One region of the Altererythrobacter ishigakiensis genome, then DNA from elsewhere that is predicted to be linked to it. Evidence: predicted binding sites of a transcription regulator. Region 1 holds the regulator's gene; each other region holds the start of a gene.

Evidence for each region. The regulator LexA, encoded in region 1, represses DNA repair genes until DNA is damaged. The targets are predictions, from matches to a motif close to GTTCCNCNCTTGTTCT.
Region 2: the regulator LexA is predicted to act here: its motif matches at 5,213-5,228, upstream of uvrA (excinuclease ABC subunit UvrA).
Region 3: the regulator LexA is predicted to act here: its motif matches at 2,860-2,875, upstream of A6F69_RS01010 (ribonucleoside-diphosphate reductase subunit alpha).

Annotation. Positions count from the first base shown of each region.
Region 1 covers NZ_CP015963.1:1,661,988-1,669,871, reverse strand. Annotated here, with positions in the region: gene A6F69_RS07900 (phosphodiester glycosidase family protein) at 1-518, shown strand, start outside; gene pip (prolyl aminopeptidase) at 515-1,477, shown strand; gene A6F69_RS07890 (anthranilate synthase component II) at 1,526-2,110, shown strand; gene trpD (anthranilate phosphoribosyltransferase) at 2,107-3,099, shown strand; gene trpC (indole-3-glycerol phosphate synthase TrpC) at 3,100-3,885, shown strand; gene moaC (cyclic pyranopterin monophosphate synthase MoaC) at 3,908-4,381, shown strand; gene A6F69_RS07870 (molybdopterin molybdotransferase MoeA) at 4,385-5,572, shown strand; gene lexA (transcriptional repressor LexA) at 5,668-6,354, shown strand; gene A6F69_RS07860 (hypothetical protein) at 6,417-6,857, opposite strand; gene gltX (glutamate--tRNA ligase) at 6,886-7,884, shown strand, end outside.
Region 2 covers NZ_CP015963.1:1,415,983-1,423,866, reverse strand. Annotated here, with positions in the region: gene A6F69_RS06735 (hypothetical protein) at 1-557, shown strand, start outside; gene A6F69_RS06730 (CHRD domain-containing protein) at 577-1,020, opposite strand; gene A6F69_RS13065 (hypothetical protein) at 1,213-1,386, opposite strand; gene A6F69_RS06720 (hypothetical protein) at 1,758-2,282, shown strand; gene uvrA (excinuclease ABC subunit UvrA) at 2,284-5,202, opposite strand; gene A6F69_RS06710 (Hsp20/alpha crystallin family protein) at 5,783-6,319, shown strand; gene A6F69_RS06705 (M3 family metallopeptidase) at 6,415-7,884, shown strand, end outside.
Region 3 covers NZ_CP015963.1:196,271-204,154, forward strand. Annotated here, with positions in the region: gene A6F69_RS00995 (hypothetical protein) at 1-37, opposite strand, end outside; gene A6F69_RS01000 (hypothetical protein) at 67-270, opposite strand; gene A6F69_RS01005 (hypothetical protein) at 267-635, opposite strand; gene A6F69_RS01010 (ribonucleoside-diphosphate reductase subunit alpha) at 662-2,728, opposite strand; gene A6F69_RS01015 (hypothetical protein) at 3,328-3,822, opposite strand; gene A6F69_RS01020 (LysR family transcriptional regulator) at 4,165-5,067, opposite strand; gene A6F69_RS01025 (alpha/beta fold hydrolase) at 5,196-6,092, opposite strand; gene A6F69_RS01030 (energy transducer TonB family protein) at 6,244-6,732, opposite strand; gene nadB (L-aspartate oxidase) at 6,999-7,884, opposite strand, start outside.

The DNA.
Region 1 (7,884 bases):
TTGCCATGAACGGCGGAATGTACGAAGGCGATGGATCGCCGATTGGCTATTACGTCGAGGAGGGGCAGCGGCTTGAGGAACTTGACCGCGGGGATGGCACCGGCAACTTCTATTTGAAGCCCAACGGTGTGTTCTTCGGCACCGACGGTTTTTGGGAAATCCGGACCAGCACTGATTTTCTCTTCAACGTGAGTGATCGCCCGCAGTTCGGTATTCAGTCCGGGCCGATGCTGGTTATTGACGGACAATTGCATCCCGAGATTCAGGATGATGGACCGTCCAAGATCGTCCGCAACGGAGTTGGGATTGACGACGACGGCAAGGCGCATTTCGTTATCTCTGAGTCAGCGCTTAGCTTCGGACAATTGGCGCGTTATTTCCGTGACGAGTTGCAAACCCCCAATGCGCTTTATCTCGACGGTGGAGTTTCAGGCCTATGGGACCCGGTGACCGAGCGCATGGATGACATCAACAATATCGGCCCCCTAATCGTGGTGACAAAGAAGGTAAGCGAATGAACTACGAGCGTACGCTCTACCCAGAGATCGAACCTTACGAGACCGGCATGTTCGATGTCGGCGAAGGGCACTCACTCTATTACGAGCGCGTCGGTACTCCGGGCACTAAACCCGCTGTTTTTCTGCATGGTGGCCCGGGCGGCGGAATCAGCGAAAAGAACCGGCGTCAGTGGGACCCTGAACTTTACGATGTTTTGCTCTTTGATCAGCGCGGATGCGGCAAATCACTGCCCTTTGCAGAGATTGAGAACAACGACACGTGGCGCATTGTTTCCGACATCGAGAAACTGCGTGAAATGTGCGGGCACGATAGCTGGCAGGTGTTTGGCGGCAGCTGGGGCGCGACGCTTTCGCTTGCTTACGCGCAGACGCACCCTGAACGTTGCGACGAGCTCGTGCTTCGGGGTGTATTCCTGGCGCGGCAGAAGGAAAAGAACTGGCTCTACAGCTACGGCGCGAGCGAGATCATGGCCGAGCAATGGGATCAGTTCACTGGCCTCATCCCTGAAGATGAGCGCGGAGATCTGGTTAAAGCCTATTACAATCGGCTGACCAGCGATGACGAAGCAACCCGGCTTGCCGCTGCACGCGAATGGTCACTGTGGGAAGGCAGTGTTGCAACGCTGTTGCCCGACCCAGACTTGCTAGCTGCTTTTGCAGATCCAGACAAAGCGGTCCCCTTTGCGCGGATTTGCGCAAAGTTCTTTCTGGAAGATTTCTTCTTCGAAGACGCACAACTGCTGAAGAATGCGCACAAGCTCAAGGGTATTCCCGGCATCATCGTTCAGGGGCGCCATGACATCTGCTGCCCGCCGACATCGGCGTGGGAACTGAAGAAGGCCTGGCCTGAAGTCGACCTTCGTATTGTTCACGATGGGGGGCACAGCGCATACGAACCGGGCATCGTTGATGGGCTTGTACGTGCGACAGACGAGCTGGCGGGGAAAACCTCCACATAGCAAAACTTTCTTGATCGCGGTCGCGCAAACCGCGAAGGCGGCATCGCAATGATCCTTGTTATCGACAATTACGACAGCTTCACCTTCAACTTAGTCCATTATCTGATGGAACTGGGTGCAGAGGTCCGTGTCGAGCGCAATGACGCGCTGAGCGCAGCTGACGCGATCAAAACGAACGCAGCCGGGTTCCTGATCTCGCCCGGCCCCTGCACTCCCAATGAAGCCGGTATCAGCCTGGATCTGGTCGCCGCGTGTGCAGATGCTGGCAAGCCACTCTTGGGGGTATGCCTTGGTCACCAGTCGATCGGCCAGCACTTTGGCGGACGAGTTGAGCGAGGCGGCTTGATGCACGGCAAGACTTCGCCAGTCACGCATGATGGATCGGGCCTATTCGCGGGCCTGCCCTCCCCATTCACCGCCACGCGCTATCACAGCCTGGTGGTGCAAGATCAGCCGGAGGAACTGGTGGTCAACGCGACGTCGGACGATGGCTACACAATGGGCTTCCGCCACAAGGACTTGCCCATCCACGGGGTGCAATTCCACCCGGAAAGCATCGCGACTGAACATGGACATGCCCTTCTCGCCAACTTCCTTGCACTTTGCGGAATGGAAACAAAGGAAACCGCATGAAGACGCTACCCCTCGCAGTACCGCACATGAGCGAAGACGAGGCTGAAGAAGTCTTCGGCTGGATCCTCGATGGTGACGCGAGTGATGACGAGATCGCGCGTTTCCTTTTGGCAATGACCGAGCGCAGTGAAACGGCTGAAGAAATTGCCGGTGCGGCGCGAGCCTTGCGCGCGCGGCTCATACCGATCGAAGCACCTGAAGGCGCGGTCGATTGCTGCGGAACCGGCGGCGACGGCCATCATACCCTCAATGTTTCGACCGCGGTATCGCTGGTAGTCGCGGCTTGCGGTGTGCCAGTGGCGAAACATGGAAATCGCGCGGCATCCAGCAAATCCGGCGCAGCGGACACTCTGGAAGCACTGGGCCTCGATATGGATGCGGCAGGACGAACGGCGGAGAAAACACTCGCCGAAATCGGCATTTGTTTCCTTTTCGCAAAGAACCACCACCCCGCGATGGGTAGAATTCAGCCCATCAGACAGAAATTGGGTAAACGCACAATCTTCAATCTGATGGGTCCGCTGTCTAACCCCGCTGGCGTCAAACGCCAGTTGATCGGGATCGCACGCCCTGCCTATGTCCCGATCTATGCCGAAGCTAAGGCGCGGCTTGGCACGGAACGCACTTTCATTGTTTCAGGTGATGAAGGCCTCGATGAACTGAGCCTTGCAGGCGGAAACGAACTTGCCGACGTTACCGGCAGCGAGTTTGAAATGCGTCGCATGGATGCGGAGATGGCTGGTTTGCCGCACGCCCCGGTAGAGGCTATTCGCGGCGGCGATGCTGCTCACAATGCGAAAGCTTTGAAAGCACTTCTGGAAGGAACGCCAGGGCCGTATCGCGACGCGGTTCTGCTCAATGCAGCTGGAACGCTGGTTGTTGCTGGCAAGACCGATGACTGGGGCCAAGGCGCAGAAATGGCGGCCGTGGCGCTTGATAGCGGCAAAGCGGCGGAGCTGCTCGGCAAATGGATCGAGCTGGCGCAATAGATGAACAAGCTTGAGGAAATTTGCGCAAACAAGCGGATCGAGGTGGCGCAACGCCGCGCCGAGCGGTCTGTGACTGCGCTCGATCATCGCGCAGCAGGTCAATCAGCCCCACGCGGGTTTGAAGCGGCCTTGCGCGCCAAGGCCGAAACCGGTTTTGCGCTGATCGCTGAAATCAAGAAGGCATCGCCTTCCAAAGGGCTGATCCGCGCGGACTTCGATCCGGCTGACCACGCCAAGGCCTATGAAGCTGGCGGCGCGGCGTGCCTCTCGGTCCTAACTGACGCACCTTATTTCCAAGGCCACGAAGATTACCTGAAGGCGGCCCGCGCGGCTTGCGATCTACCTGTTTTGCGCAAGGACTTTATAATCGATCCGTGGCAGGTTGCTGAAGCTCGCGCGATTGCAGCTGACGCGATCCTGATTATCGTGGCGGCGCTGGAAGACAACGTGATGTCAGAAATCGAAGCCGCGGCACTCGAGCGCGGCATGGATGTCTTGGTTGAAGTGCATGACGAAGCGGAGATGGAACGCGCAGCCAAGCTCAAGTCCCGGTTGATTGGCGTGAACAACCGTAACCTAAAGACGTTCACAACCGATCTCGCAACCACTGAACGTCTTGTACCGCTTGCGCCTGAAGACAAGCTGCTGGTCGGGGAAAGCGGTATCAACAGCCATGAAGATTTCACGCGCCTAGCGAAATCTGGCGTGCGTACATTCCTGGTGGGCGAAAGCCTGATGCGTCAGAATGACGTCGCGGCAGCCACGCGGGCATTGCTGCAAGGCTGAACATCGGCCAGAAAGGCGAACCATGAGCAAACGCCTGACCCATCTCGATGAAAGCGGCACCGCCCGCATGGTCAATGTCGGGGCTAAGCTGGCGACTGAGCGCATGGCGCGCGCTGGCGGCATCATCCGCATGAGCGCCGATGCATTAACCGCGATCAAGGCTGGCGATGCACCCAAGGGCGATGTTTTGGGCGCTGCGCGAATTGCTGCGATCATGGCGGCAAAGAAGACTGGCGATCTGATCCCGTTGTGCCACCCTCTCAGCTTGGATGCTGTAGACGTCGAGTTCACCTTCGAAGACGATGGTGTGCGCGTTACAGCCACCGCTTCGCTAACCGGCAAGACCGGGGTCGAGATGGAAGCGATGGTAGCGGCCTCAACGGCGCTATTGACGATCTACGACATGGCCAAGGCGCTGGATAAGGGCATGGTTATCGGGGAGGTTCGCCTGCTGGAAAAGCTGGGCGGCAAATCCGGGCATTGGGTGGCTGACTGACCCATGGGCGCAATGCTCACTTTGGAAGAAGCACAGGAGCGAGTGCTGGCATTGGCGCCGAAAATGCCGATCGGAAGCGTTCCGATTGGAACTGCCACGGGACGGTATCTCGCAGAGGACTTGCAGTCACAGCGCACCCAGCCACCAGCGGATCTTTCGGCTATGGATGGCTATGCAATCGGCGGTGAGTATCAAGGCCCATGGAAACTGGTGGGTGAAAGCCGCGCCGGCGCACCTTTTGACCGTAAGCTTGAGCATGGCGAGACAGTGCGCATTTCAACGGGAGCGCATGTTCCGTCCGGCGCAGACCGTATTCTGATTCAGGAGAATGCGCAGGTCGATGACGCATTTGTGACGTGCTTTCAGGACTTCCCAAACGCCATGCGTCACATACGGCAACGCGGGTTCGACTTCTCTGCCGGAGATACTGTCCTTAATGCTGGAACACCCATTGGCCCTGCGCAGCTGGCGCTGGCGATTGGTGCCGGTCATGCCTCGCTGAATGTTCGCCGTGCACCAAAGGTTGCAGTTCTCGACTGCGGCGATGAATTGGTAGCCGATCCAGCACACTGCGCCGAACATCAGATCCCGGCCAGTAATGGCGCGATGATCGCTGCAATGCTGGCAGAATTGGGCTGTGAAGTGGTCAGGCTTGGTCCGGTGCCCGATGACCGCGAAGCGCTCGCCTCCGCCCTCGCGAAAGCTGACGGCGCAGACATTTTGGTAACTACGGGCGGCGCCTCGGTGGGCGACCACGACCTGATGCGTCCAGCGCTTGAGGCATGGGGTGCAAAGCTCGACTTCTGGAAAGTCGCAATGAAGCCCGGCAAGCCGATCATGGTGGCTACGCGCGGCAAGCAGGTGATTTTCGGCCTGCCCGGAAATCCGGTGTCGAGCTTTGTCACGTGCTTCTTGTTTGTGCTTCCGTTGGTGCGTGCAGCTATGGGCGCAAAGCAACCCCTTCCCGCCAGAGCAACCCTCGCCGCAGGGTGCGACCTACCCTCGATTGGTTCACGCCGCGAATTCCTGCGCGCCAATTGGGACGGAGACAGCGTCCAGCTGGCCGATTCGCAGGACTCGTCAGCGCTAGCTGCGCTCGCACAAGCCAATTGCTTAATTGATCGCCCGGCTCGCTCGGATGAGATCGAAGCGGGAACACATGTTCCATGCCTGCTGTTGAAAAATGGCTGAATTGCTTGACTTGCCAGAACTCGTTGCCTAATTGTTCTTCATTCGTTCACCATATCGCGTGAAAGCGGGATAGGCGACCAGAGGAGGTTTTCGCCATGCTGACGGCAAAGCAGCACGAATTGATCCGTTTCATTCAGCAGCGTTTGGAAGAAACCGGCATTTCCCCATCATTCGAAGAGATGAAGGAAGCGCTCGACCTCAAGAGCAAGTCAGGCGTGCACCGCTTGATCTCGGCTTTGGAGGAACGCGGTTTTATCCGGCGTTTGGCCAATCGTGCGCGCGCGCTTGAAGTTATCAAGATGCCGGAAGATGCCACGCCTGCGGGTCGTGTAGCACCGGCCAATGATCCGGTAGCGCGGGTTACGAGCCCTGCCCCAACGGCACCCGAACCGGCTAATGACATTATCGAAGTCCCACTGCACGGTCGCATCGCGGCGGGCGCTCCGATTGAGGCGCTCGAAGGTCAATCGAGTATGCCGGTGCCAGCGGCCCTGCTTGGCCCCGGTGAGCACTACGCTCTTGAAGTGTCGGGCGACTCCATGATCGAGGCAGGTATCTTTGACGGCGATTATGCCTTGGTGAAACGTGCCGACAGTGCACGGGATGGAGAAATCGTTGTTGCCCTCGTGCGCAACGAAGAAGCCACCCTCAAATACTTGCACCGTGACAATGGGATGATCCGTCTGGATCCAGCCAATGGTGCCTATGACCCACAGGTCTACGCACCGCACGAAGTTGTTGTCCAAGGCAAGCTCGCAGGTCTGCTGCGCCGCTACCACTAAACTTTGTTCTTATGCGGTTGTCCTGCGCGCTGAGCTGTCCCCAATCAGACTAGAGCCCCAACCTAGTCAAGCTCGGCGCGCCACCAACCGTGCTGTCCCTGATGATCTGAGACCGTCTGGATTCGCTGATCGGCCAAGACAATTGCCAGACCGCCTGACCTCGCCAGAAATTTTCCATCGGCCTTTAACCATTTCGGACGGCAAGACATCGGCAGCCAGCGATCTGTCAGAATTGCAGCGCCGGCCATAACCATGAGTAGTCCGGCCCCGATCGCGGCGATCCATTGCCATGGATCCTGCAATGCGAACCAACTGGCGATCTCGGCAGCGAATGCGACCACCAGCCAAGGCCCGCGATCGAATCCGGATTCTGAAAGAAATTGTTCCGCAGCATTGGTGACACTGGACACAGACAGCGTCATGCGCCATTGGCGCTGCACTGCAGCATCGCCGGCTTGGGCGTCGGCCCCTGTGGGAACCACTGGCGTGTGTTGCGTCGCCATCCAGGCATTGGAAAGGAAACAAAGGCTTATGGCAAGCGAAAGCGGCGCGCGCGCAGGCAGAGTTGTCACCCGCTTTGCCCCATCACCAACAGGTTTTCTCCACATTGGCGGAGCGCGAACTGCGCTGTTTAACTGGCTCTATGCGCGCCATCACGGCGGCAAGGCGCTGTTGCGGATCGAGGACACAGACAAGAAACGCTCTACACAAGAAGCCATTGATGCCATTCTAGACGGGCTCCACTGGCTTGGCCTCGACTATGATGAAGAACCGGTGTTTCAATCTCAACGCGCCGAGCGCCACGCCGAAATAGCGTTGAAGATGCTCGAGGCAGGCTATGCCTATAAGTGTTTTGCAACACCCGAAGAACTTGAGGCCATGCGGGCCGAGCAACGCGCCAATAAGCAGCCGATGCGCTATGACGGGCGCTGGCGTGATCGCGATGCATCGGAGGCCCCCGAAGGCGCTCCTTATACTATCCGCATCAAGACCAAGACTGAAGGTGAAACCTCCATCGAAGACGCGGTCCAAGGTCACGTCACCGTCCGCAATGAAGAGATTGACGATTATATTATCCTGCGTGCTGACGGATCGCCGACTTATATGCTGGCAGTGGTGGTCGATGACCACGATATGGGCGTCACTCATGTGATTCGCGGCGATGATCATTTGAACAACGCATTTCGCCAGCTTCCGATTTATCATGCCATGCAGGCAATCGAAGGTGGTTGGGAGCCGCCCGTTTACGCGCACGTTCCACTGATCCATGGATCTGATGGCGCGAAAATGTCCAAGCGCCATGGCTCGCTCGGCGCTGAAGCCTACCGGGACGATCACGGCATTCTGCCCGAAGCGCTATTCAACTATTTGCTCAGGCTCGGTTGGGGTCACGGTGATCGTGAGGAGATCAGCCGTGAAGAAGCAATCGAACTGTTTGACCTCAAGGGCGTTGGCAAGAGCCCGTCGCGGTTCGACATGAAGAAGCTCGAAAACCTCAACGGCTATTATATTCGCGAGGCAGACGATGCT
Region 2 (7,884 bases), 250 kb from region 1:
CAGCTTGCGCCCAACCTGCCGAGGAGGACGCAGAAGCCGTCGTTTCTGCGACCGAGAAAATGACAGCGGCCAGCTTCGGCTGCATCCGCGATCTGACGCAAGTTGACCGCTTCTTTGTAGGGAACCTTGACGGTAATCTTGAGGAAACTGTCGCGATCGCTTCCTCCGAAGATGGTGGTGTATTCCCGGTCGGCTCTGTCGTTCAGCTGGTTCCGGGCGAAGCCATGGTAAAGCGCGCCAACGGCTTCAACGCGGATACCAAGGACTGGGAATTCTTCGAGTTCGATGTCTCATCCGAAGGCACATCGATCCGCAACCGCGGGCACGTCGATGTCGTGAACCGCTTTGATGGAAATTGCCTCGAATGCCACGCCAAGGCCGCAGAACAGTTCGACATGATTTGCAGCACGGATCACGGTTGTGACCCGATTCCGATCAACGACGCGATGATCCGCGCGCTGCAAAAGACCGATCCGCGCTGCGGCGCCCCGCTAGAGCTGACAGCTGAAGAGAGCGAAGGCCTGGCCGCACTGATGGCGGCAACAGGAGGCGCATAAGCGCCCTGCCCGGCCCGCCCTATTCGCCCAACTGCCCGCGTACTGCGCCCGCTGGAAATGCGGCAGTATGCACGTTGACGTAGTAGCGTGCCGGGTTTTTTGCGATCTTCTTCAACAGTTCGGGGTCAGCGTCAGTGCAGACATCGTCGCCGTCTTCGCCAACCAGTTCCAGTGTGGCGACAGGCGGCCCATTCTTGCCCTTCATGCCTTCGTGAATATGCGCGGCGGCGAAATCGTCTAGGCCTTCAATTTCAAGCAGGTAGCACATCCGCCCATTCGCCAAGTCCAGTTCAGCGCTGAAATCGCCGCTGGCATCTTCGCCCGCGCCTTTGTGGCCAACCTCGTTTTCACCAAACAGGCTGGCACCCACATAGGTGAACTCACCATCGTCTTGCGCGCCTGCAGCAGCATTCATTCCAGCCGCCAAAAAAACTGCACCAATCAATCCAGTCCCGAACTTCATGTTTAGTCTCCACCGGGGCACATCCGCCCCAAGAATCCCATTTTACGCGTGTCGGGTGAGTCGCGAAAGCAGATATAAAGCGCCAGAAGAAGAGCAGCCTACGATCGGATCTTCTTATAGTTGAAGGTCACTTCTTCTGTCGCGCAGCTGGCCACTGTCACATCTTCAAGCCGAAATTCCCGTTGCGCGGCGCTAGTCAGCAACGGCGGTCCTGCGCCAGCCGCAATTGCTGAGTGAAGTCAGCTCGACCTGCTGTCGGTACTGCACGCCAATCCGGCAGAGCACCTCGCCTTTGCGCTCGTAGCTAACGCGCACTTCCCACAGATCGGGAATGTAGTAACAGGATTTCGCTCCAGGCGCGCGCATCGAACCGGACGTAACCGTCTCACCGATCGCAATTTCGAAGTAGAGCGGCCTGTTCGTGCCGTTCTTGTTGCAGATCTTTCTCTACAACGGCTTCGCGCGGAACGTCGTTGGTCGAAGTACCTAAAAGACACGTTCGCCGACGAAGAGAAATTCCGGGCCCGAAAGGACGAAATTCTTGAGCAAGTCACCGATACATACCGCGACGCGCTAAGCGAGTACGTTGTGCATCGGCGCGCAGTCCTGGAAGTTGCCGACGCGCTTCGAAGGTTTGATGACGCTTCGAAAATGCATCCTGAGGATGCTGAGCACGATCTGATCTTTCCTCGTTATTCGGATACTACGAACCCAAATATTATCGCCACAATCTGTGGTTGCTCGATGAAAGACTTTCATTTGTTTCTTATGCTTCCAGCGACCGAACCCTCCATGGAGGGAGAAGGAAGGCTGGCGACCGCGTAGTAGATATCGGATTCTATGACGAAGTTTATGTGGCAGGTGGCGACGGCACATCAGCCGTCATGGCCGTTGAGTTTAAACGACCCGGACGGGATGACTATAAATCGAGTGTAGACGGACGTGACCCTATCAAGCAAATTCGTGAGACGATTGAGCAAATCAGAGCGAGAGGATCATTCATAAGCAAGGAAGGGGCAACAATTGAGATTCCTTCTACCACCCAAATTACCGCCTATATTATTGCAGATTTGGAGCCTTCACTAAGGGAGGTTGCGAAGTATCACGATTTCCAAACTTCTTGGGATGAGAAGTCTCTTTTCCATTATCATAAGGGATATAAAATCTATACGGAAATCTTCGGATACAATAAGTTGTTGGAGGATGCTCGCAAGCGCAATGCGCCCTTCTTCGATGTCCTCCTCAAGGACTTAGGGAATTAGCCTACTCCGCCGCTTCTTTAGCCCCGCGCTCCAGCATCGACTTCAAGTACTGGCCCGTAAAGCTCCGCGGCTCCTCCGCCACTTCTTCCGGCGTACCCTGCGCAACAACTTCGCCGCCGCGCACGCCGCCGTCCGGGCCGAGGTCGAGAATATGGTCGGCGGTCTTGATCACATCCAGATTGTGCTCAATCACCACCACGGAATTGCCCTGATCGACCAAGCGGTGCAGCACTTCCAGCAGCTTGCGCACGTCCTCAAAATGCAGACCTGTGGTCGGCTCATCCAGGATATAGAGCGTTTGCCCGGTGCTGCGCTTCGACAGCTCCTTCGCCAGCTTCACACGCTGCGCCTCACCCCCTGACAGCGTGGTCGCCTGTTGGCCCACCTTGACGTAGCCCAGCCCGACCTCATTCAGCATATGCATCTTGTCGCGGATGGGGGGCACGGCCTTGAAGAACTCCTCCGCATCCTCGATCGTCATGTCGAGCACGTCAGCGATGGAAAGCCCCTTGAACTTCACCTCCAGCGTTTCGCGGTTGTAGCGTTTGCCGCCGCATTCCTCGCACGTCACATAGACATCGGGCAGGAAGTGCATTTCGATCTTGATCAGGCCGTCACCGGTGCACGCCTCGCACCGGCCACCCTTGACGTTGAACGAAAAGCGCCCCGGTTTGTAGCCGCGCGCCTGCGCCTCTGGCAGGCCGGCAAACCAATCGCGGATATTGGTGAAGGCGCCGGTGTAGGTCGCGGGGTTGGAACGCGGCGTGCGGCCGATGGGAGATTGGTCAATCTCGATCACCTTGTCGCAAAACTCGAGGCCGGTGACCTTGTCATGCGCGCCCGCGACCACCCTTGCCCCGTTGAGCGTGCGCGCCGCCGCGGCGTAAAGCGTGTCGATCGTGAAGCTGGACTTGCCCGAGCCGGACACGCCGGTGATGCAGGTAAAGGTGCCGAGCGGGATACTGGCAGTCACATCCTTCAGATTGTTCGCCTTCGCGCCATGGACCGTAAGGTCATGCCCGTTGCCCTTGCGCCGCGTCGCCGGAACCGCGATTTCGCGCCGCCCGGTAAGGTAATCGGCGGTCATCGAATTCTTCGCGCGCATGATCTGCTTCAGCGTGCCTTGCGCCACAACCTCGCCGCCGCGCACGCCTGCGCCGGGCCCAAGATCGACGACATGATCCGCCTGACGGATTGCATCCTCATCGTGCTCGACCACGATCACTGTGTTGCCGAGATCGCGCAGCCGCTTGAGCGTTTCCAGCAATCGGTCATTGTCGCGCTGGTGCAAGCCGATGCTGGGCTCGTCGAGCACGTAGAGCACGCCGGAAAGACCACTGCCGATCTGGCTGGCGAGCCGGATGCGTTGGCTCTCCCCGCCTGACAGCGTGCCAGACGTACGATCGAGATTGAGGTAATCGAGGCCGACATTGTCGAGGAAACCCAGCCGCTCGTTGATCTCTTTCAGGATCGCTTTGGCAATCTGTTGCTGCGTTTCGTTGAGTTTCGCGTCGAGGCTCAGGAACCACTCCTTGGCATCGGAAACGCTCATTTTGACCGGTTCGGCAATGTCAGTGCCTGCAACCTTCACGCTCAACGCTTTCTCATTCAGGCGCTTGCCGCCACAGGTCTCGCACGGCTGCGCAGTCTGGAACTTGCTCAACTCCTCGCGCATCCACGCACTTTCGGTCTGCAACAGGCGGCGGTTGAGATTGCCGATCACCCCTTCGAACGGCTTACGCACGGTGTATTCCTTGCGCCCATCCTTGAAGGTCAGCTCGACCGGCATGCCACCTGTGCCGTGCAGGATGATCATCCGCTGATCCGGCTCCAGCTCATTCCACGGCGTATTGATGTCGAAATCATACGCTTTCGCAAGGCTGGTCAGCACTTGCATGTAGTACGGTGACGGCGGATTGCTCTTCGCCCAGGGAACCACCGCGCCCTGTTTCAGCGTCAGCGCTTCGTTGGGTACGACCAGCTGCGGATCGAACAACAGCTTCTCGCCAATCCCGTCACACGTGGCGCAGGCACCCTGTGGCGCGTTGAAGCTGAACAAGCGCGGCTCGACTTCCTCGATAGTGAAGCCGCTGACCGGGCAGGCAAACTTCTCGCTGAAAACGATGCGGTTGGCGGGGATACCGGCACCCTTCATCGCACCTCCAGATTGCCCTTCATCCTCGCGGCCCGGCACAACGCCATCCGCCAGGTCGACATAGGCCAACCCTTCGGCCAGCTTCAGCGCGGTTTCGAAACTGTCGGCAAGGCGCGTTTCGAGGCCCTCTTTCACCGCCAGCCGGTCGACCACCACTTCGATGTCATGCTTGTATTTCTTGTCTAGAGCTGGCGCGTCCTCGATTGCGTACATCTCGCCATCGATCCGCACGCGTGTAAAGCCTGCCTTCTGCCATTCGGCCAGCTCCTTGCGGTATTCACCCTTACGGCCGCGAACGACTGGTGCAAGCAGGTAGAGCCGCGTTCCTTCGGGCAGCTCCATCACCCGGTCGACCATCTGGCTGACGGTCTGCGCGCTGATCGGTTCGCCAGTCGCCGGCGAATAGGGCACGCCCACCCTCGCCCACAGCAGCCGCATGTAGTCATAGATCTCAGTCACCGTCGCCACGGTAGAGCGCGGGTTGCGACTGGTGGTCTTCTGTTCGATCGAGATCGCGGGTGAGAGCCCGTCAATATGCTCGACATCGGGCTTCTGCATCATTTCCAGAAACTGGCGTGCATAAGCGCTGAGCGACTCAACGTAGCGCCGCTGCCCTTCTGCATAAATCGTATCGAACGCGAGCGAGGACTTTCCGCTCCCCGAAAGCCCCGTCACCACGATCAGGCTATCGCGCGGCAGATCGATGTCGATGCCTTTGAGGTTGTGTTCACGCGCGCCGCGTACGGAGATTTTGGTGAGGGACATGAATGTGCGTGTTCCGCAAATGTTCTATCTAGTCAAGAGCCAGTCTTATGCGGCCCACAGCGATGGTTTCCATGTGGGAGCAAACGCGCGGATCGCAATGCAGTTTCCCAGCTCTTGCGAGAACCAACTGTTCTTTTGCAATTGGCTCAATGCGACGCCGTAATAACTCGACACGGCTTTAGCTTCTAAAACCCGCACTCCCGAGGGAGGGGTATAGGAATCATCAGGTCGAAAAGGCCGGATTTTGCAGCGACTATGAACCCCTCTTTGCGAGTCTATCCCCAAGCCCCTCGGGTCGCACCAAGGGTTTGTTCTCAGGAAAGTCCCCCAAAGGGCCGCACGGCGAACCGGGCAGGTTGTCTCTCCACCTGTCCGGTTCATGCTGCAATCGCCCAATCTCTCTCACCCGTGCCTTAGGTGCGCTGAGTCGTGGATCGAATTCCCACTCTGCCCGTTAATTAAGTGTATGTAAACGAGGCGCTTTTCCGCCGGCTCCGCATTCGGCGTCGAGCCGCCCGGAAAACTGGGATCGCCCAGACATCTGGAAATGAACAGCGCCGCAGACAACAGGAGACTTTATATGACCTATGGTTATGTAACCCCCTATCGTCGCCCCCTTTCATGGAAACGCTTCCGCAACCAAGGTTCGGAGATGCTGAGCGATCTGAACCGTCAGATCAACGACCTGTTCGATGACGTGTTTGATTTCGATAATGACGACAACGTCGACCAGCGTGCAATGTCGCGTCTGGCGAGTGTGACCCCGGCGATCGAAGTATCGCATACGGACAACAATTATCTGATCTCCGCTGAACTGCCCGGAGTACAGGAAGAAGATATCGAACTGAGCGTGGGCGAAGGCGTGCTCACCATAACTGGCGAGAAGAAACGTGCGCCAAAGGTAAAGGATACAGGCTGGTCAGAACGTAGTTTTGGTTTGTTCCAGCGCCAAATCCAATTGCCGCAAGACGTAAACGAAGATCAAATTGAAGCCGAGTTTATCGATGGCGTGTTGATGATCGAACTACCACGCGTCGAAGCCAAGCAAACGGGTCGCCGCATTGCCCTGAAGACGCAGAGTAAACGCTCCGAAAACAAGGTCACGGCAAACGCATAAACCGCCAACCAAACACCAATGAATATATCAAGACTTGACGCAATCGGGCGGGCCTTCGGGTCCGCCCCTTTTTTGCGCTTCTCGACCAGCGACATATGCAATCGATCGGCGACTGCACACTGGTTGCCAATGATATCAATCTCAGGTTCAAGCAGCGCGCGGCATTGGAGATGCCGCTTGGTCGCATGCCGGATACGCGCAAACGCACGCCCGGCGATATTTATTGGACTGGAGAGTTACGAATGAAGGCCCGAATTTTGGCCCGCGTTGCGCCTATCGCATTGGCTGCTGCCGTTTTAGGTGGATGTAATATGACCCCCGTAGAGATTTACAGCAGTGACGAGATTTTCGCTGGCAATGAAACCATCCCGCAAGGGACCGGTTACTTCGCATCTGAAAGCACACTGCCGTTCCACGCGCCCGATTTCGACGCGATCAGCGAACATGATTACATGCCCGCTTTCGAACAGGGCATGGCAATCCAGAAGGCTGAAGTCGCTTCGATCGTGAATAATCCGGAAGAACCGACTTTCGAGAACACCATCGTGGCGCTGGAGAAGTCTGGCCTCATGCTGGGCAGGGTCAGCTATGTTTTTTCAGCCCTGACCGGCGCGAATACTAATGACCGCCTGGATCAAATCGACACCGAAATCAGCCCGTTGCTGACCGCGCACTACGACACGATCAATCTAGATCCGGGTCTCTTCGCCCGTGTTAAGGCGATCTATGACAACCGTGCCGCCATGACGATGGAACCGGAAGACTCCGTTCTGCTGGAAAAAACCTATGCCGACATGGTGCAAGCAGGGGCGTTGCTGGATGACGAGCAGCGCGAGCGGGTAAAGGAAATCAACAGCAAGCTCTCTACGCTGACCACGGAGTTCAGTCAGAAGGTACGCCAAGCGACCGTCGATGGAGCAGTGATAGTCGATACGCGCGAAGAACTGGCCGGATTGTCCGATTCAGATATCGAAGCGGCGGCGACCCTGGCAACGGAAAAGGGTATGGAAGGCAAGTTTGCGCTCGCTTTGCAGAACACCACACAGCAGCCACTGCTGCCCGCTCTGGAGAACCGCGACGTGCGTGAGCGTCTGTTCAAGGCCAGCGCTTATCGTGCGGATCAGGGTGGTGCCAATGACACTCGCGCCCTGCTCGCGCAGATTGCGACATTGCGCGCCGAGAAGGCTGAGATATTCGGCAAGCCCGACTGGGCGACCTACACCATGTACGACCGCATGGCGAAAGACCCCGCGACAGCTCTAGGATTTATGGAAGACATGGTCCCTGCCCTCGCTGCTACACAGCGCAGCGATGCTGAACTCCTTAATGCGCGGATTGCCACAGACGGGCTGGATTTCAAGGTACAACCGTGGGATTGGTACCGCTTCTCCGAAAAGGTAAAGGCCGAAAAATACGCTTTCGATGAAGGTGAAGTGATGGAGTATTTCGAGCTCCAGCCTGTGCTTGAGGACGGAGTGTTCTTCATGGCCGAGAAGCTCTACGGCCTCACCTTCGAAAAGCGAGACGACATCCCGGTCTATCATCCAGACGTTTGGGTCTACACC
Region 3 (7,884 bases), 1.2 Mb from region 1:
TGAGTGTGCCGACAACGCCGATCCAGAACGGGTCCAAAAGCTTCTCCCCCTAACGCCGGCGGGTAATCAGAACATCTGAACCGCGCCTGCACTCGGCACGATAACGGTCAGAATAATATAGGCAAGCAGAGGAAGCGAGACTGATGCAAGGCTGAGCAGATTGAATAGGCGCTCGCTGATCTTACCACGCGCCAACATCATGCGGAATGCGACGAGATCGATGATCGCGACCGCCGCGAGGACGAGGGGGAGGAAAATGCCAAGGGTCATGGCTCGGGCTCCCGATTATGCATCGATTGCCATACAAACGCCAACGCAGCCCACGTTACAATCATCACAATGGTGCTCATTGCTGCAGTTTCGAAGGCCCTGTCGCCACGCAGTGGTGTGTCGACATTGACGAGCAGGAATTGCGCACCGCCCAAAGCAGCGGCTGCATGCCAGCCATTGCCGATCTTGCGTGCGGTCCAGTCGAACAGCCAAACCATCAGCCCGATATAAACCGTGAAGCCGAAGATGGGATGCAGAAATGCTTCGCCCGATCCCTCTATCTGAGAGACCGGGCGATAAAGCGTCATCACAAGGACGAGATTGGTGACTCCGAATGCGACAAATCCTGCAAGCAATCGGATCATATCATCACCTCACTGACGGGCCGAGATCACTGACAGGCCAGGCATTCCTCGTAATCGGTCTGCTGCTCGCCCAGTTCGGCCTTGAGCTCGATCTTCGACGGATCGGCGGTGTTATCCGCTTCCACGCCGCCGGCAAAGCCTGCGCGCTGGACTGACTTCGAACGCAGGTAATAGAGCGACTTGATGCCTTTCTCCCATGCCTGGAAGTGCAGCATCATCAGGTCCCACTTGTCGACGTCAGCCGGGATAAACAGGTTCAGCGACTGCGCCTGATCAACATAGGGTGCGCGGTCCGCTGCGAATTCGAGCAGCCAGCGTTGATCGATCTCGAAGCTGGTCTTGAAGGTCGCTTTCTCTTCATCGCTTAGGAAATCGAGATGCTGGACCGAACCACCCTTTTCCAAGATCGAGTTCCATACCGCGACCGAATCCTTGCTCTTCTCGCGCAGCACCTTCTCAAGATACGGGTTCTTCACGATGAAGCTGCCTGACAGCGTCTTGTGCGTGTAAATGTTCGCCGGGATCGGCTCGATACATGCGCTGGTACCGCCGCAGATAATCGAGATCGACGCGGTTGGCGCGATCGCCATCTTGCAGCTGAATCGTTCCATCGCGCCCATTTCTTCAGCGTCCGGGCATGCGCCGCGTTCCTGCGCCAGCAGCATGCTCGCTTCCGAAGCCTTGCCCTGAATATGCTTGAACATCTTCAGGTTCCAAACCTTCGCCATCGGGCTTTCAAAGCCGATCTGCTTCGACTGCAGGAAGGAGTGGAAGCCCATGACACCAAGGCCAACCGAACGCTCACGCTCGGCAGAGTATTTCGCACGGGCCATCTCGTCCGGCGCGCGGTCAATGTAATCCTGCAGAACATTATCGAGGAAACGCATGACGTCTTCGATGAAGTTCTTCTCGGTTGACCACTCGTCCCACTTCTCAAGGTTGAGCGAAGAGAGGCAGCAAACAGCCGTGCGGTCATTGCCCAGGTGGTCGATGCCGGTTGGCAGCGTAATTTCCGAGCACAGGTTTGACGTAGACACCTTCAGCCCCAGCTCTCGGTGATGCTTGGGCATCATGCGGTTCACTGTGTCTGAGAACACGATGTAGGGCTCGCCCGTTGCCAGGCGAGTTTCGACCAGTTTCTGGAACAGGCTTCGCGCATCCACCTTGCCACGCACGCTGCCGTCGCGCGGTGACTTCAGTTCGAACTCGGCGCCATCGCGCACCGCTTCCATGAATTCATCGGTCAGCAGCACACCGTGGTGCAGGTTCAGCGCCTTGCGGTTGAAGTCACCCGAAGGCTTACGGATCTCGAGGAACTCTTCGATTTCCGGGTGCGAGACGTCGAGATAGCACGCGGCCGAACCGCGGCGCAGCGAGCCTTGCGAAATCGCCAGCGTAAGCGAGTCCATCACGCGGACAAACGGGATGATACCGCTGGTCTTGCCATTAAGGCCAACCGGCTCACCAATACCGCGCACCTGCCCCCAATAGGTGCCAATGCCGCCGCCCTTCGAGGCCAGCCAGACGTTCTCGTTCCACGTGCCGACGATGCCGTCCAGACTGTCGTTTACTGAGTTGAGGTAACAGCTGATCGGCAAACCCCGCGTCGTGCCGCCATTGGACAGCACCGGCGTTGCCGGCATGAACCACAGATTAGAGATGTAATCATAAAGGCGCTGGGCATGCTCCTGATCATCAGCATAGGCGTCAGCTACGCGGGCAAATAGATCCTGATAGCTTTCGCCGGGCAGCAAATAACGATCAGTCAGGGTTTCCTTGCCGAACTCTGTCAGATTCGCATCGCGCGCATCATCGGTCACCACATTGAAGCGGCGATCATTGACCTTCTTGCTGTCACCATCAGATGCAGAACTTGCCGCCGCCGCCATCGCGCCGGCGAGTGCTTCGCCGGCCTTCTCTGCAACCAGCGCATCTGAACCCTTGTCTTCACTTTCCATTGCCACTGCCTTCTTGGCCTTATCTGTCTTGCCTGAGATCGAGGCTTTCTTCTTTGCCTTGGTCTCTGTTTCCACGGTATTGTCCGCGTCCTGATCCAGTCCCATTGCAGCCTCGTCGCCAGTCCGAAAATCCATATTTGCCCCGCCTATTCGCCCCGTGTTTTACCCTCATGCGGTGCTCGCTCTTGGATAAGCGATGTTCCGCATGTGTTCGATTCGGCGGGAAGCCTCCCACCTACCAGTTTCGTGGGGGTTATTGGGAATTAGTTTTCCCCTTTTTCCCCACAGTTCCTGTTCGATTGCACGACCCGAAAGACCCGAATCTCTCCCCGCCATCGGAGATAAGCACTCCGGAACGAATAACTAGGTCTTGTAGGTGCCCCCGCGTTCGGAACCACTAGATACTGAATCAGACGCTCGAATCGCGCAAGAGGGTAAATGCCAATTTAATGCGGGATCGGGTTCAAATGAGGAGGTGTATTATCATGCTGCAACGCAGCGACGCGTGGGAAATCCTAGGGTCTTGAGCAACGCAACCCCAAAAATGAATCTGCGAAAAAATTTTTGCGGGCAAAACGGGTGAAAGAGGCTTGTGAATCTTTCGAATCACAGTGCGCAATTTTTGAATCCTGCTTTCGTGACAGAAACGGCCCGGGCAATGCCCGGCTCTCCCGCAGATCGAGCCGGACAATGCCAGAGCCAACCACGCCGAAGCGCGGAACGCTTGCTTTGGCTCAGCGCTGAACCATCAGAGCGAGAACAACCCGGTCATTCGGCTGAGCTGCCGCAAGGCGAGCTTGCTCATCGCGGTCCAGTTTCTTGAGCAACCGGTCTCCCTGCCCTCGGGTTGTTGCGATCACGACATTGGCCTGGATAACGGTGTCTTCGGGGTAGCCTATCGATGCTAGATCAATGCCTTCAAGCCGGTTGATGGCGTTTACGGCGATGCGGTTTACTTGGCGATCCCGCGCCTTTTTGTAGAACCAGACGTCAGTCGGGTTGCCATCTTCGTCGACGTGAAAGCGAACTTGAGCGACGCCTCCATATAGCGACATCGAATTCATCCGGACGTTGCGAAGTTGATCATCAAGATCATTCGAGACATTCTCAATGAATGTATTAACAGTTGTCCTTTTCGGTTCAACGATAATGTCCTGCGATAAGGCGGGCACTACCATCAAGCTGCCGACAAAAAAGGCTGAGATCGCTTTTCTAATTGAATTTTTCATGGGATCATCCTCTCATTAGATTAGATGATCGGCCGCAGAGGGTATCGCACTCAGAGCGCGACCTCTTTCTTAATTTAAAGCGATGACGGTCATTGGTCGATCGGGTCAGCGAACGCCTGCGGGCGCATCCGTCGATAGGCGGTAGAATACGCCGATGAACGATATTGTCAAATGCGTGTTAGAATCTTGTCGCATTCTTACAATGGCGTGTCGCTCCTTGCTTGTTGCAGTAATTTTATTTGGCGGCCGCACACCAGGATTTGAACCAAAGGTAATTTTCAAACAGCTAGATGAAATCGACTCGTGAACGCTATTCACGACGGATGGCCACGCCCGGTGCACTCATACAAACAGCTTATCGCCCTTCAATGACTGTGTCAGCGTATCAATAAAGGCGCGCGCCCGCGCGTTCGGAGTTCGGCTCTCCGGATAGGCCAGATGGATTGGCAGCACGCCCCCTGTCCAACGGGGCAGTAAACGCCATAATTGTCCCCGCGAAATCGCATCCTGCACCAACCAAAGCGGCACCAGTCCGACACCCGCTCCTTCGATCAGGGCTGCAAGCATCGCCTCCGAGCTATCACTGCGTAGCCGAGCATCAGGCACAATCTCGCGAATTTCAGCGCCCCGTTCCAGCCGCCAGCTGTCATGCACCATGTCGGGACCGATAAAGACCACGGCCGGGAGATCCGATATCTGGTCAATCCGTCGCGGCGTACCGTGCCTGCGAATGAAATCGGGCGAGCCACACAAAACGAGCGGTACATCGCCTAACTTGCGCGCACGATCGCTCCGGCGGCGCGGAAAGCCGACCGATAGCGCCACGTCGATACCAGTTTCGACCAGATCGACAGGCTGGTCTGACAAAAGCAGATCGGCTTCAATGTCAGGATGTTGTTCCAGAAACCGGCACAGAAGTGGTGCCAGCACGACCCGGCCCAGCGATACTGGCGCGAAGATCCGCAAGCGCCCGCTAAGCGCTTCGGCCCGCGCGCCAACCGATTGTTCTGCATCCTCGATCAAACGCAAGACCTCGCGCGCTTTGACCAGAAACTCCTGCCCCTCATCGGTCAAGGAGAGTGAACGCGTCGTGCGGTTGATAAGCTTCGAACCAAGATAATCTTCAAGCTCTGCCAGCCGCCGACTGACTGTTGGCTGGCTCTGCTGAAGCTCGCGCGCAACCGCACTGAAGCTGCCCCGCTCTGCTAGCCGGACAAAAATACGATAGGCAGCGATAACGTCCATATCACGCTCTATTTATCCACATTTCGGATAAAAGCCAGTTGAATCATGCGGATTGGGCCGACATACAAAATAACCTACTCAAACCCTAACGGATCTGGGCGGCAATCTGGAAAGCATTTGGTAAGGTTTCAGACCTCCGCCATCACGCTCTTGGCGTGCTCGGCTATGTCATCAGCCAGCGGATGAACCAGTTCTTCTGGCAGATCGTGACCCCAGCCAGGATAGGTCTTGATCTTGGCCCCTGGGATCGCGGCAGCCGTTGCATGACCGCCCTCCACTTTGACCAACGGATCGGCCTCACCGTGCAGCACCAAAGTAGGCGCAGTGATCGATTTAAGTCGCTCTGTCCGATCGCCATCATCAATGATTGCCGCCACCTGACGGTGCAAGCCGGCCGGATAGACCGAACGGCGCACTGACTCGCGAACACGTTCGCGCTGACGCTCAGCGTCTGGTCGGAAGCCCGGACTACCGATCGCGTTCGAAATCTTGATGCCGTGCTCAATCAGCACCTCTTCATCGAGAGATGCAGGCGGATTGGTAAGCGGTTCAATCGCAGCCTTATCCGCTTGAGGCAGTTTCGCGTTCCCGGTGGTCGAGAAAACAGACGTCAGGCTTAGCAATCGATGGCCATGCTCAACCGCCATCAACTGCGCGATCATGCCACCCATTGATGCGCCAACCACATGGGCCCGATCAATGCCCAACGCATCCAGCACGCCCATTCCATCAGCTGCCATGTCCGACAGTGTGTAAGGAACGCGGGGCGGGAAACCGAAACGCTTGCGGATCACATGCCACATTACTCCAGGTGCCTTTGCCCCTTCGAACTTCTGGCTCAATCCGATGTCTCGATTGTCATATCGGATCACGTGAAATCCGCGATCCGCCAGCGCCTGAACGAACTCGATCGGCCACAGTGTCATCTGCGCGCCCAGCCCCATTACCAACAACATCGGCGGGTTAGCCGGATCGCCGTGTGTATCATATTCAATCTCGAGACCATTGGCTGTGACTTTAGGCATCTATCGCTTCCCCAGGTTTGTATGCTTGTCCTTATGTCACTGTTGTGTCGCACGACCTGCAAAGGTGCAAGCCGCAATGCAAAACGGCAGGCCCACCGGGCCTGCCGCTCGCATCAAGGTACCCTGCGGGCCCGTCGTTATCGGATGTGTTTTACAGTCCGAAGCTGATGACACTGCTTTCGCTGTCAGCGCGCGCGAAACGGGCTTGCTCTGAAGCAGTCAGCGCTTTCGCCAGTTTCTTGTGTGTGTCGGCATTGTCAGCGAAAATGATATTCGCCTGGAAAGTCTGAGATTCCGCGTCGGCAACCGGCGCGTCGGCCAGCTGCGTGAGGCCACGGACAGCGCGCTTTGCAACAAAGTCTGTACGTCCGTCACCCGAAGAATTCACCACTTCAATGTTGTGCGGCATGCCGGCACCATCGAGCGTGAAGCGAAGCTGGACAATTCCACTAACGGTGGCAGTCCGAGTCTGGCGCGCAGCGTTGACAAGACGGCGGTCAAGCGCATTGCCAACGTCCTGCTGCCATTCCTGCATTGCAGCCTGCGACTGGACGACGATTTCCTGCTCTCCAGCGAAAGCAGGAGAAGCTGCTGCGAAACTCAACGCAACTGCGATTGTAGTATTCATAAAAGTTTTCATTGGATCATCCTCTTTGTTTGTGTGGATGATCGGCCACTTTGACCAACGTCAGCGAGCACAGTCCCAACACTCGTGCCGCGGTTGAATTGGTCGATCAGGAAGCAAGGCCGCTAGGGGGTTTGCGGGGTTTGCGAGCCTCGCTTCCTGCTTATGAAGATGGCAGGGCCGCACGAATTCTCAATCCGAACTCGGCGAGCGGCCGCACATTTCGGATTGATGGCAGGATTTGCCGATGAACGGCATAATGCGTTCGATCAGTGGTCTGGCTAAGGCACCAGAACCGTATCGCGCGCCTCATCCAGCAGTTCAGGGTAATCCAGCGTATAGTGCAAGCCGCGGCTTTCCTGCCGCCTCAATGCGCTTGCGACGATCAGCTCAGCCGCTTTCAAGAGATTGCGCAGCTCAATAAGGTCAGTCGTGACAACAAAGCTGCCGTAATAATCTTCGACTTCGTCCTGCAGCAATTTGATCCGGTTCGCCGCGCGCTCAAGCCGTTTCGTGGTGCGCACGATCCCGACATAGTTCCACATGAAGCGGCGGATCTCGGTCCAGTTCTGTTTGATGACCACTTGCTCGTCGGAGTCCGAAACGCGGGTCGCATCCCAATCCTTGATTGCGGGCGGTTCTTCGAGAGCGTCCCAGTTTTCGAGAATATCCTTCGCTGCTGCTTCGCCAAAGACAAAGCACTCCAGCAAAGAGTTCGATGCAAGACGGTTTGCGCCGTGAAGCCCGCTCTCCGTGCACTCGCCCGCCGCCCAAAGACCCGGCAAATCGGTGCGTGCATCAAGCCCGATCAATACTCCGCCGCAGGTATAGTGCTGTGCCGGTACAACCGGGATCGGCTCTTTCGTCATATCGATGCCGAGGCCCATCAACTTGTCATAGATTGTCGGAAAATGTTCCTTCACGAACTCAGGCGGCTGGTGGCTGATGTCCAGATGTACGTAGTCCAGACCATAGCGTTTGATCTGGTCGTCGATCGCGCGGGCGACCACATCGCGCGGGGCCAGTTCCATCCGCTCCGCGTCGTAATCTGCCATGAAGCGATGCCCGGTTTCCGGGTGCAGCAGATGCCCGCCCTCACCGCGCACCGCTTCTGTAATGAGGAAGTTCTTGACCTCCAAATTATAGAGGCATGTGGGGTGGAACTGC